2 regions of the Pseudarthrobacter sp. SL88 genome follow, and region 2 is predicted to be linked to the other one. Evidence: riboswitches for the same ligand, from Rfam matches in the RefSeq annotation. Region 2 holds a riboswitch; the other holds the start of a gene.

The links. Region 2 has a riboswitch for S-adenosylmethionine ahead of OVA06_RS00350 (DUF1737 domain-containing protein). Riboswitches for the same ligand answer to the same signal wherever they lie in the genome.
Region 1: another riboswitch for S-adenosylmethionine. It lies ahead of OVA06_RS06225 (aminotransferase class V-fold PLP-dependent enzyme); the one in region 2 lies ahead of OVA06_RS00350 (DUF1737 domain-containing protein).

Annotation. Positions count from the first base shown of each region.
Region 1 covers NZ_JAPPRD010000001.1:1,352,840-1,357,026, forward strand. Annotated here, with positions in the region: gene OVA06_RS06220 (class I SAM-dependent methyltransferase) at 1-350, opposite strand, end outside; gene OVA06_RS06225 (aminotransferase class V-fold PLP-dependent enzyme) at 428-1,846, opposite strand; SAM riboswitch class IV at 1,885-1,998, opposite strand; gene hisN (histidinol-phosphatase) at 2,160-2,972, opposite strand; gene rsgA (ribosome small subunit-dependent GTPase A) at 3,034-4,149, opposite strand; gene aroA (3-phosphoshikimate 1-carboxyvinyltransferase) at 4,133-4,187, opposite strand, start outside.
Region 2 covers NZ_JAPPRD010000001.1:83,877-88,063, forward strand. Annotated here, with positions in the region: gene OVA06_RS00340 (O-succinylhomoserine sulfhydrylase) at 1-1,102, opposite strand, end outside; gene OVA06_RS00345 (rhodanese-like domain-containing protein) at 1,103-1,513, opposite strand; gene OVA06_RS00350 (DUF1737 domain-containing protein) at 1,510-1,788, opposite strand; SAM riboswitch class IV at 1,802-1,916, opposite strand; gene opgC (OpgC domain-containing protein) at 2,156-4,187, shown strand, end outside.

The sequences.
Region 1 (4,187 bases), 1.3 Mb from region 2:
CAGGCCTGGGCAACGCTGACGACGTCGAAACTTGCGTCATCGAGCCCGGTGGCCTCGGCGGTGCCGCGCAGGGCAGCAGCTGCCGGGTATTGGGCGGAGAGTTGCGCCAGCATGTCCGCGGAGGGATCGACGGCGGTTACGGACAATCCGAGCGCCAGCAGCAGGTCAGTGAATTTGCCTGTCCCTGCGCCGACGTCGAGCGCATCATGGGCGCCTGCGGGCACCAGCCACCGTGCCGACTCCGCCGGATACCCCGGACGGACCTTGTCATAGTGCTTGCCGCCGTCCTGGAAGCTCTGGCCGAGCTCCCGGCGCCGCCCGTGATCGAGCTTGGGCCCACCCCGAACCACGTGCGGCCTCCTTCAGCTGATTCCCTGCGGGTACCGTCCGAATTTACAGCATGCATCCGGGTGCCGGCTCCCGGCGGTCAGTCGTCGATGCAGGGCGCTGCGCCGGCCGTTCCCGGGGTGTTCGGTGCCCAGTGGGGGTAGGTCCTGGTGTCGTTGGCCGGCACCCATCGGCCGGCATCGACCACGTAGTCCCAGCCGAGCCCGTCCCGGCGGAGCTTTTCAATGCCTGCGAGGAGCCGCTGGGCATCTTCCAGCCGGGAGCCCACTCCAAAGCTTGCCCGCAGCGATCCCGATGGCAGCCCCAGGCGCTTCAGCAGCGGGTGGGCGCAGAAGCGGCCATCGCGGAGTCCCACGCCGTGTTCGGCGGACAAGTAGGCGGCTACCAGGCCGGCGTCGTAACCCGCCACAGAGAAGTTCACCACCCCGATGGTGTCCTTGTCAGGATCGGTGTCCTTGAAGATCTGGTGCACCGTGACGCCGTCGATCGCCTGCAGGCCTTCCACCAGGTAGGAACGGATGGCCGACTCGTGGGCGTGCCAGCGGTCCTGGTCCAGGCTCGCGATAACCTGTGTTGCCCGCGCCAAGGTAGCCGCACCCAGTACGTTGGGGGAGCCGCCCTCATGGCGGGCCGGGCCGATGGCCCAGCTGACGCCGTCGAGCTTTGCCTCCTTGACGGCGCCACCGCCGGCGAGGTGCGGAGTTCCGGCGTCGAGCCAGTCCGGGCGGCCCACCAGGACACCCGCGCCAAACGGTGCGTAGAGCTTGTGCCCGGAGAAGGCAAGGTAGTCGACGTCGTCGGCGCTGATGTCCACGCGGCGGTGCGGCGCCAGCTGGGCCGCGTCCACCACGATGCGCGCACCGTGACGGTGGGCGAGGGCGGCAAGCTCCCTGATGGGCAGGATTTCGCCGGTGACGTTGGAGGCGCCGGTCACGGCCAGGAGGCTGACGCCGCCCTGCTCAAGCTCGGTGCGCACGGAATCGATGGTCCCGGCGATCGTGTCTGCGGCGACGATGCTCCGGTGGGGGACACCCTGCCACGGCAGCAGGTTGGCGTGGTGTTCGATGTCCAGGTAGAGGACGTCACCGGCGGGTTCGCCGTCGGTGCCGGGGAGGCAGCCGGCCAGCAGGTTGAGGGAATCGGTGGTGTTCCTGGTGAAGATCACGGAATCGTCGGGGCGCCCGCCGACGAACTCGCGGACGATGTTGCGCGCGTTCTCGTAGACCGAAGTGCTGATCTGCGATGCGTATCCGGCACCGCGGTGGACGCTGGCGTAGAACGGCAGGATCTCGTTGAGGTAGGCCGACACCACGGTCAGGGCCGGGGCGGAGGCCCCGTAGTCAAGGTTGGCGTAGCGGACGTGCCCGCCGGAGATCAACGGGGCCAGGATTTCGGCGCCTGTAACCGCTGAAAGCGGACGTCCGGCGGCGGCCAGGCGTTCGTCAGGAACGTTCCCGGCGGCGATGGCGGTAATGGGGGATTCGACGGCAGTAGTCATGGAGACCTCACTTCAGGACAGGACTCCGGCTGTGCTGGAATCCGCGCTTGCCGCATCCGCTCCGGACCGGCCTGGTCGTCACCCGGGGCACCCCACCGCGAATGGAGGGTTGCCGGCCAGCAAACCGGGGTTTAGCGCTGGCACTCGTGACCTGGATAAAACCATAGAACATCAGGCGGCCCGGTCCGAAGCCGGGGGGATTGTTAAGGCTTTTGTTACGCGCGGCCTGGAAACGGGACTTTCTCCGAAGAATACGACGGCGGGCGCCCCCTTTTGGAGGCGCCCGCGGTCGATTGTTCGGAAGGAGGCCGGCTTACAGCAGGTCGTCCAGTCCGGGGTTGAGCCGGTGCAGCACTTCGGTGTGCAGGATGGAATTGGTGGCCAGGGCGTTCCCGCCGAACGGCCCGTCCTCACCTTCGAGCGAAGTGAAGCGGCCGCCTGCCTCCACCACGATGGGCACGAGGGCGGCCATGTCATAAAGGTTCAGCTCGGGCTCGCAGGCGATGTCCACCGATCCTTCGGCCACCATGCAGTAGGACCAGAAATCGCCGTAGGCGCGCGTGCGCCAGACGTCCTCAGTCAGGCCCAGGAAGTCGTCCAGGTTGCCGCGTTCCTTCCAGCCGCCGAGGCTGGAATAGGACAGCGAGGCGTCGGACAGGGTGGAAACGTCCGAGACCCGGAGCCGGGTGGCCGACGCAAGGGATCGGCCCATGTAAGCCCCCATGCCTTTGGCGGCCCACCACCGCTTACCCAGGGCGGGTGCGCTGACAACGCCAACCACCGGCTCGCCCTCATCAACGAGGGCGATGAGCGTGGCCCAGACGGGAACTCCGCGGACGAAGTTCTTGGTGCCGTCGATGGGATCGATGATCCACCGCCGGGAGCCGTGGCCGGTGCTGCCGAACTCTTCGCCCAGCACAGCGTCGCGTGGCCGGGAACGTGAGAGCTGGCCGCGGATGGCTTCCTCGGCGGCTTTGTCCGCATCGGTGACCGGCGTCAGGTCGGGCTTGGTCTCCACGTGGAGGTCCTGCGCCTTGAAGCGGCTCATGGTCTGGTCATCCACGGAGTCGGCCAGGACATGGGCCAGGCGCAGGTCGTCGTTATAGGTCGAAGCGGGTTGGATCATGGTTCCAAACTACCGTCTGGCGCCGTTTCTGCCGGGAGGTCGGCCGTGCCGGTTGGTGCTGTCAGCTGATGGTGCCGAGCTCCTTGGCCTCCTGGGCTTCCATCCTGGGATCGGTGCCCAGGAGCCGCCGGAGCGAAGCCAGGCGCGCTTCACCGGTGGGTCCTGCGTGTCCGCCGGCCACCCAGGCGTCGAGCCCGCAGTTGACGGCAGCGGCGGTGTGCTTGCAGCCGCGTTCGCAATCATCAGTGCCCGGCGAAAGATCCGGGAATGACCTCAGGATCCGGTCCGGATCCACGTGGGCAAGGCCAAATGACCGGATGCCGGGGGTGTCGATGATCCAGCTGCCGGGTGGGGCGTCGGCCAGGCGCAGGGCAAGGGCCGACGACGACGTGTGCCGTCCCCGTCCGGTTACCGCATTCACACCGCCGGTGGCCCGTTCCGCACCGGTCAGGGCGTTCACCATGGTGGATTTGCCGACGCCGGAGTGCCCCAGCATCACAGTGACCTTGCCGCCCAGGTGGGCCCTGAGCCCGGCAACAGCGTCACTGTCCAGCCGGGCCGACAACCCGTCATCGGAGCGCGCGTCAATGCCTGACGCCTTCAGGTCGGCGGTCCGGCTGATGATGACCGGGAAGTCAAGGTGCGTGTAGTTGGCCAGGAACTCGCCGGGATCCTTCACGTCCGCTTTGGTGACCAGCAGGATCGGCTCGATGCCGGCGTCGTACGCTGCCACGAGGGCGCGGTCGATGAACCCTGTGCGGGGCTCGGGGTTGGCTGCTGCCACCACTACCACCAGCTGGTCGGCGTTGGCCACGACGGCACGTTCCACGGGGTCAGTGTCGTCTGCACTGCGGCGCAGGAGGGTGCTGCGGTCCTGGATTTTGACGAGCCTCGCCAGGGTGTTGGGATCCCCGGACACGTCGCCGACGAGGGAGACGAAATCGCCGGCAACCACCGGGTTCCGGCGCAGCTCCCGCGCGCGCGCGGCAATGACTGTCCGTTCATCGCCGGAGTCTTCGTCAACGACGGCGGTGTAGCGCCCGCGGTCGACGGTGATGATGCGGCCTGTTACGGCGTCGTCGTGGCTGGGGCGGTCCTTCGTGCGCGGCCGGGTGCCCTTCTTGTTGGGCCGGATCCGGACGTCGGATTCGTCCCAGGAGTCAGTCCTCCGCGGCACCGGCCGAACCTCCCGCTCCGTTTTCGGAGCCTTGTGTG
Region 2 (4,187 bases):
CCTCCGGACCCATGGCCCGGTGCGTGGTGGTGGCCGGGTGCGTGATGAGGGACTTGGAATCGCCCAGGTTGTTGGAGATGTCGATGACCCGCAGCGCGTCCAGGAGTGCGAAGGCGGCCTCCTTGCCGGAGCGGCCGCCCGACGGTGCCAGCTCAAGGGTGAGTACCGTGCCGCCGGCCTTCATCTGCTTGGCCGCGAGCCCGTACTGCGGGTGGGACTTCAGGAGCGGATACTTCACCCAGCTGACGGCGGGCTGCTGCTCCAACCATTCCGCGAGCCGCAGCGCCGTGGCCGAGGAGTGGTTGACGCGCAGTCCCATGGTCTCCAGGCCCTTGGTGAGCACCCAGGCGTTGAACGCGGACAGGGCGGGCCCGGTATGGCGCATCAGTTGCTTCACGGGACCGTCAATGAATTCCTTGGTACCCAGGATGGCCCCGCCCAGCACCCGGCCCTGGCCATCGATGTGTTTGGTGCCGGAGTACACAATCACGTCCGCCCCCAGCTGGCCGCAGCGCTGCAGCAGCGGAGTGGCGAAGACGTTGTCCACCACCACCGTGGCACCCGCCGCGTGCGCAAGTTCGCTGACCGCCGCGATGTCCACGATTTCCTGCATGGGATTGGAAGGAGACTCGAAGAAGACAGCGGTGGTGGGCTCTGACAGGGCGGACCGCCACTGGTCCAGGTCAGGGCCGTCGACGAAGACGGTCTCCACGCCCCACCGCGGCAGGATTTCGTTGAGGATCACGAAGCAGGAGCCGAACAGCGAGCGGGCAGCCACTACCCGGTCCCCGGCAGCCAGCAACGCGCCGAGGGCCGTGAAGACGGCGGACATGCCGGACGCCGTCGCAAAGCATGCCTCGGTGCCCTCCAGCAGGCGGAGGCGTTCCTGGAACGTGGCCACCGAGGGGTTGCCGTAGCGGGAGTAGACGAAGCGTTCGTCTTCGCCGGTGAAGGCGCGTTCGGCAGCGGCGGCGGACTCGTACACGAACCCGGAGTTGAGGAAAATCGCCTCGGACGTTTCCTGGAAGTTGGTGCGGTCCAGTCCGCCGCGGACGGCCTGGGTGTCAGGGCTCCAGCCGGCGGCATCTTCGTTGAAGGTCACTTAGTTCTTTCCGAGGTTGGTGGGCAGGCCGCGGTTCTTCCAGCCGTTGACGGTACGTTCGCCGTAACGGTCCGGTTCGCCTTCGAAGCCTTCCAGGACGTTGTAGGAGATGAAGCCCGCCCGGGTTGCCGCTGTGGCCGCCGCGATGGAGCGCTGCCCGGAGCGGCACAGGAACAGCAGTTCGGTGCCGCGGTTCTCCGGGCCCTGCTGCTCAAGGTCGGTTATGAATTCCGGGTTGGGAATGCCGCCCGGAAACGTCCACTGGATGAACAGGGGATCGTTGTCCGTGGCCTTGGTGTCCGGGATGCCAATGTGCGCCCATTCGCCCTCAGTGCGGACATCCACCAGGATGGCGCCCTGCTCCAGTTTGGCCCAGGCCTCCTGGGGTGTCAGGTCTCCTGCGTAGCTCATGCATGGCCCTCGCCGTCGAATTCGGGTTCTTCAGTGGCGGATTCCAGGTGGTCCACAGCGGTGGCAACGGCGGCGTCCGCGGAGGCGATGGCTGCCGGGAGCACCACGGCCTGGGCTACGATGACGCTGCTGCCGTTGAAGGTCACTGCCGGGCTGCCGTGCAGCACGTACCCTTCCGCCAGGGCAGCCGAGATCCGCTCGCAAAAGGCGCGGTCGTCCGGGCCGCTGATCAGGCGGTAGGACAATTTCTCTTCAGGGACAGGTGCGTCAGACATGACGGATCTCCTTCTCTCACGCTTGCAGCTCGAATCGGTCGATATGCCGAGTATTCACCTGAGGCACCCCGCCGTGGAAGGAGGGTTGCCGACCGGCCAGTCAGGGCTTGGCGCCGGTACTCATTACTCCCCAAAAACGTAACACCTGCCGCCGGGAGCCGCACCGCCGCCGTCGTCATCTTCCGTAACTGAACCGGAAACACAGGGTCACAGGCGTGCCGGGCGCTTTCCGGACAGCGCCCGACGGCGGCATTGCCGCAGGTGGGCGGGTTTTACGCTGCTTCCTGCATGCATTCCCGGCGGGCTTCGACCGATAAAGTACAGGTGGGGCCGCTGCCCCATCAGGTCTTCGGCACCGGGGGGTTCCATGAGCATGCGTACATCCGCGCGACGACGCACCAAACCTTCGGTCCAATCGTTCCGCGCGGGCGCGTCGAGGGTGTGGACATTCCTTGCCGTTGTGCTTCTGGCAGCGAGTGCCGTGGTGCTGTCCGCAGGCGCCGCCAGCGCCGCCGACCTTAACCCGGACGAGGGAAAACCCCTGCTGGGGGCGGTGCTGGAGTGGGGTGAAGATTCCGCTGCCGGTTTCGCCGAACGGCTTGGAGCATCTCCCGCCGCCTACGGCCACGACCTCGCCCTGCCGTACCGCCCCTCGGAGCAGAACAACCTCCGGGGCTTCCTGGAGCAGGCGTCACTCCAGGGTTCGCATGCGATGTTCACTGTGAAGCCCACTGTGCCGCTCGACCAGATTGATGAAGCTGCCGCAGCGTCCTTTGCCGGGGAAGTGCGGCGGCTGACATCGGGTTTCACCGGGCAGGTGCTGATCCGTTTTGCCCCGGACATGAATGCCAGCTGGGTGGAATGGGGCCAGCAGCCCGGTGCGTACCGCAACGCCTTCCGTGCCGTGTCCGCCGCCTTCAAGACGTCCGACGGCGGCCCGCTGATGGTGTGGGAGCCGTACCTTGGCAAGGACTATCCCTTCGCCCGGAGCCGGAATGCGCCCGCTCCCGGCAGCGGGGGCTTCGCTTTGCTGGACACCAACGATGACGGAACGTGGGACGGGGCGGACAGCGCCTACGAACCCTACTATCCCGGCGATGACGCCGTGGACTGGGTGGGCCTGACCGCTTTCCACGACGATACGGCCGGCGGGGCGGCGGTGAACACGGTGCCGCGGGCAGGCGAGCTCCAGGAGATGCTCACCGCCTCCGGCGGGGAAAACTTCTACAGGGACTATTCAGCCGGCCGCAGCAAGCCGTTCATGCTGCAGACCGCTGCCTTCTACAGCCCCGCAGCCGGCGGCGCCTCCGAGGTGGACGTCAAGGCCGGCTGGTTCGACCAGGTGGTGGGGGCCGCCACGTCCACCAACTTCCCGAAGACCGCCATGGTGGTGTGGGACGAAAGGACCAGCACCCGGGACACGGGTGTAGCGAGCATCAGCTGGTTGCTGACCGGCAACTCCACCGTAGCCGCGGCTGCCCACGCCCGGCTGAAGGATTCGTCAATGGTGACCGGACCCGTCACGGAGGTTGGCGCCGGCGGCAGCTATGAACGGGCCAACACACTGACGGGCGCCGCGGCCTGGACTGTGGGAGCGGCGCTGATCCTCCTGTTGGCGGCACTGTGGCAGATTCCCCGCAGGGTTAACGCCGCCACGGCATGGGGCTACGGCGACCCCTCCAAACGGGATTCCCGGGTGGACCTGCTCCGCGGCATGGCCATTGTCTTCGTGGTGGTCAACCACCTGGGCATGACATCGCTGTTCCAGCTGCTGACCCAGGAGGCAGTGGGCTTCGTCAGCGGCGCCGAACTGTTCGTGTTGTTCTCCGGGCTGGTGGTGGGCATGGTCTACGGGCCCCGCGTCCGCGAGGATTTTGGCACCGTGCTGGACCTGACATCCCGCCGCGCCGGCAAGCTGTACCTGACGGCGCTGGTGGTCCTGGTTGGCGTCTTCCTGGTGTCCTTGCTTCCCATTTTCCGGACCGAGGCCCTCACCACCTTCGTGGACCAGGGGACCGGAGGGGCCGGGCACCAGGGGGCCGGCCGTACCTACGACCTCTATGCGGGGATGGAATCCCTCTTCCAGTTCCCGGTGCCGCCGCAGGTGCTGCCTGCCGTCCTCCTGCTGCAGTTCGGCCCCTGGCAGTTCAACGTCATGGGCCTGTACGTGGTGCTGCTGCTGGTCAGCCCGCTGGTCCTCGCCGCGCTCAGCCGTGGGAAGGCCGTCTGGGTGCTGGCCGCAACGCTTGGGCTCTACGCCGTCGGCTCCATCACACGCTTCCGGCTCTTGCCGTCGCAGTTCGAGGATTCGTTCCCTCTGCTTGTCTGGCAGGTGCTGTTCGTCATCGGCCTCGTGGCCGGCTACCACCGGCGGACCATTGTGGCGTGGCTGTCTGCCA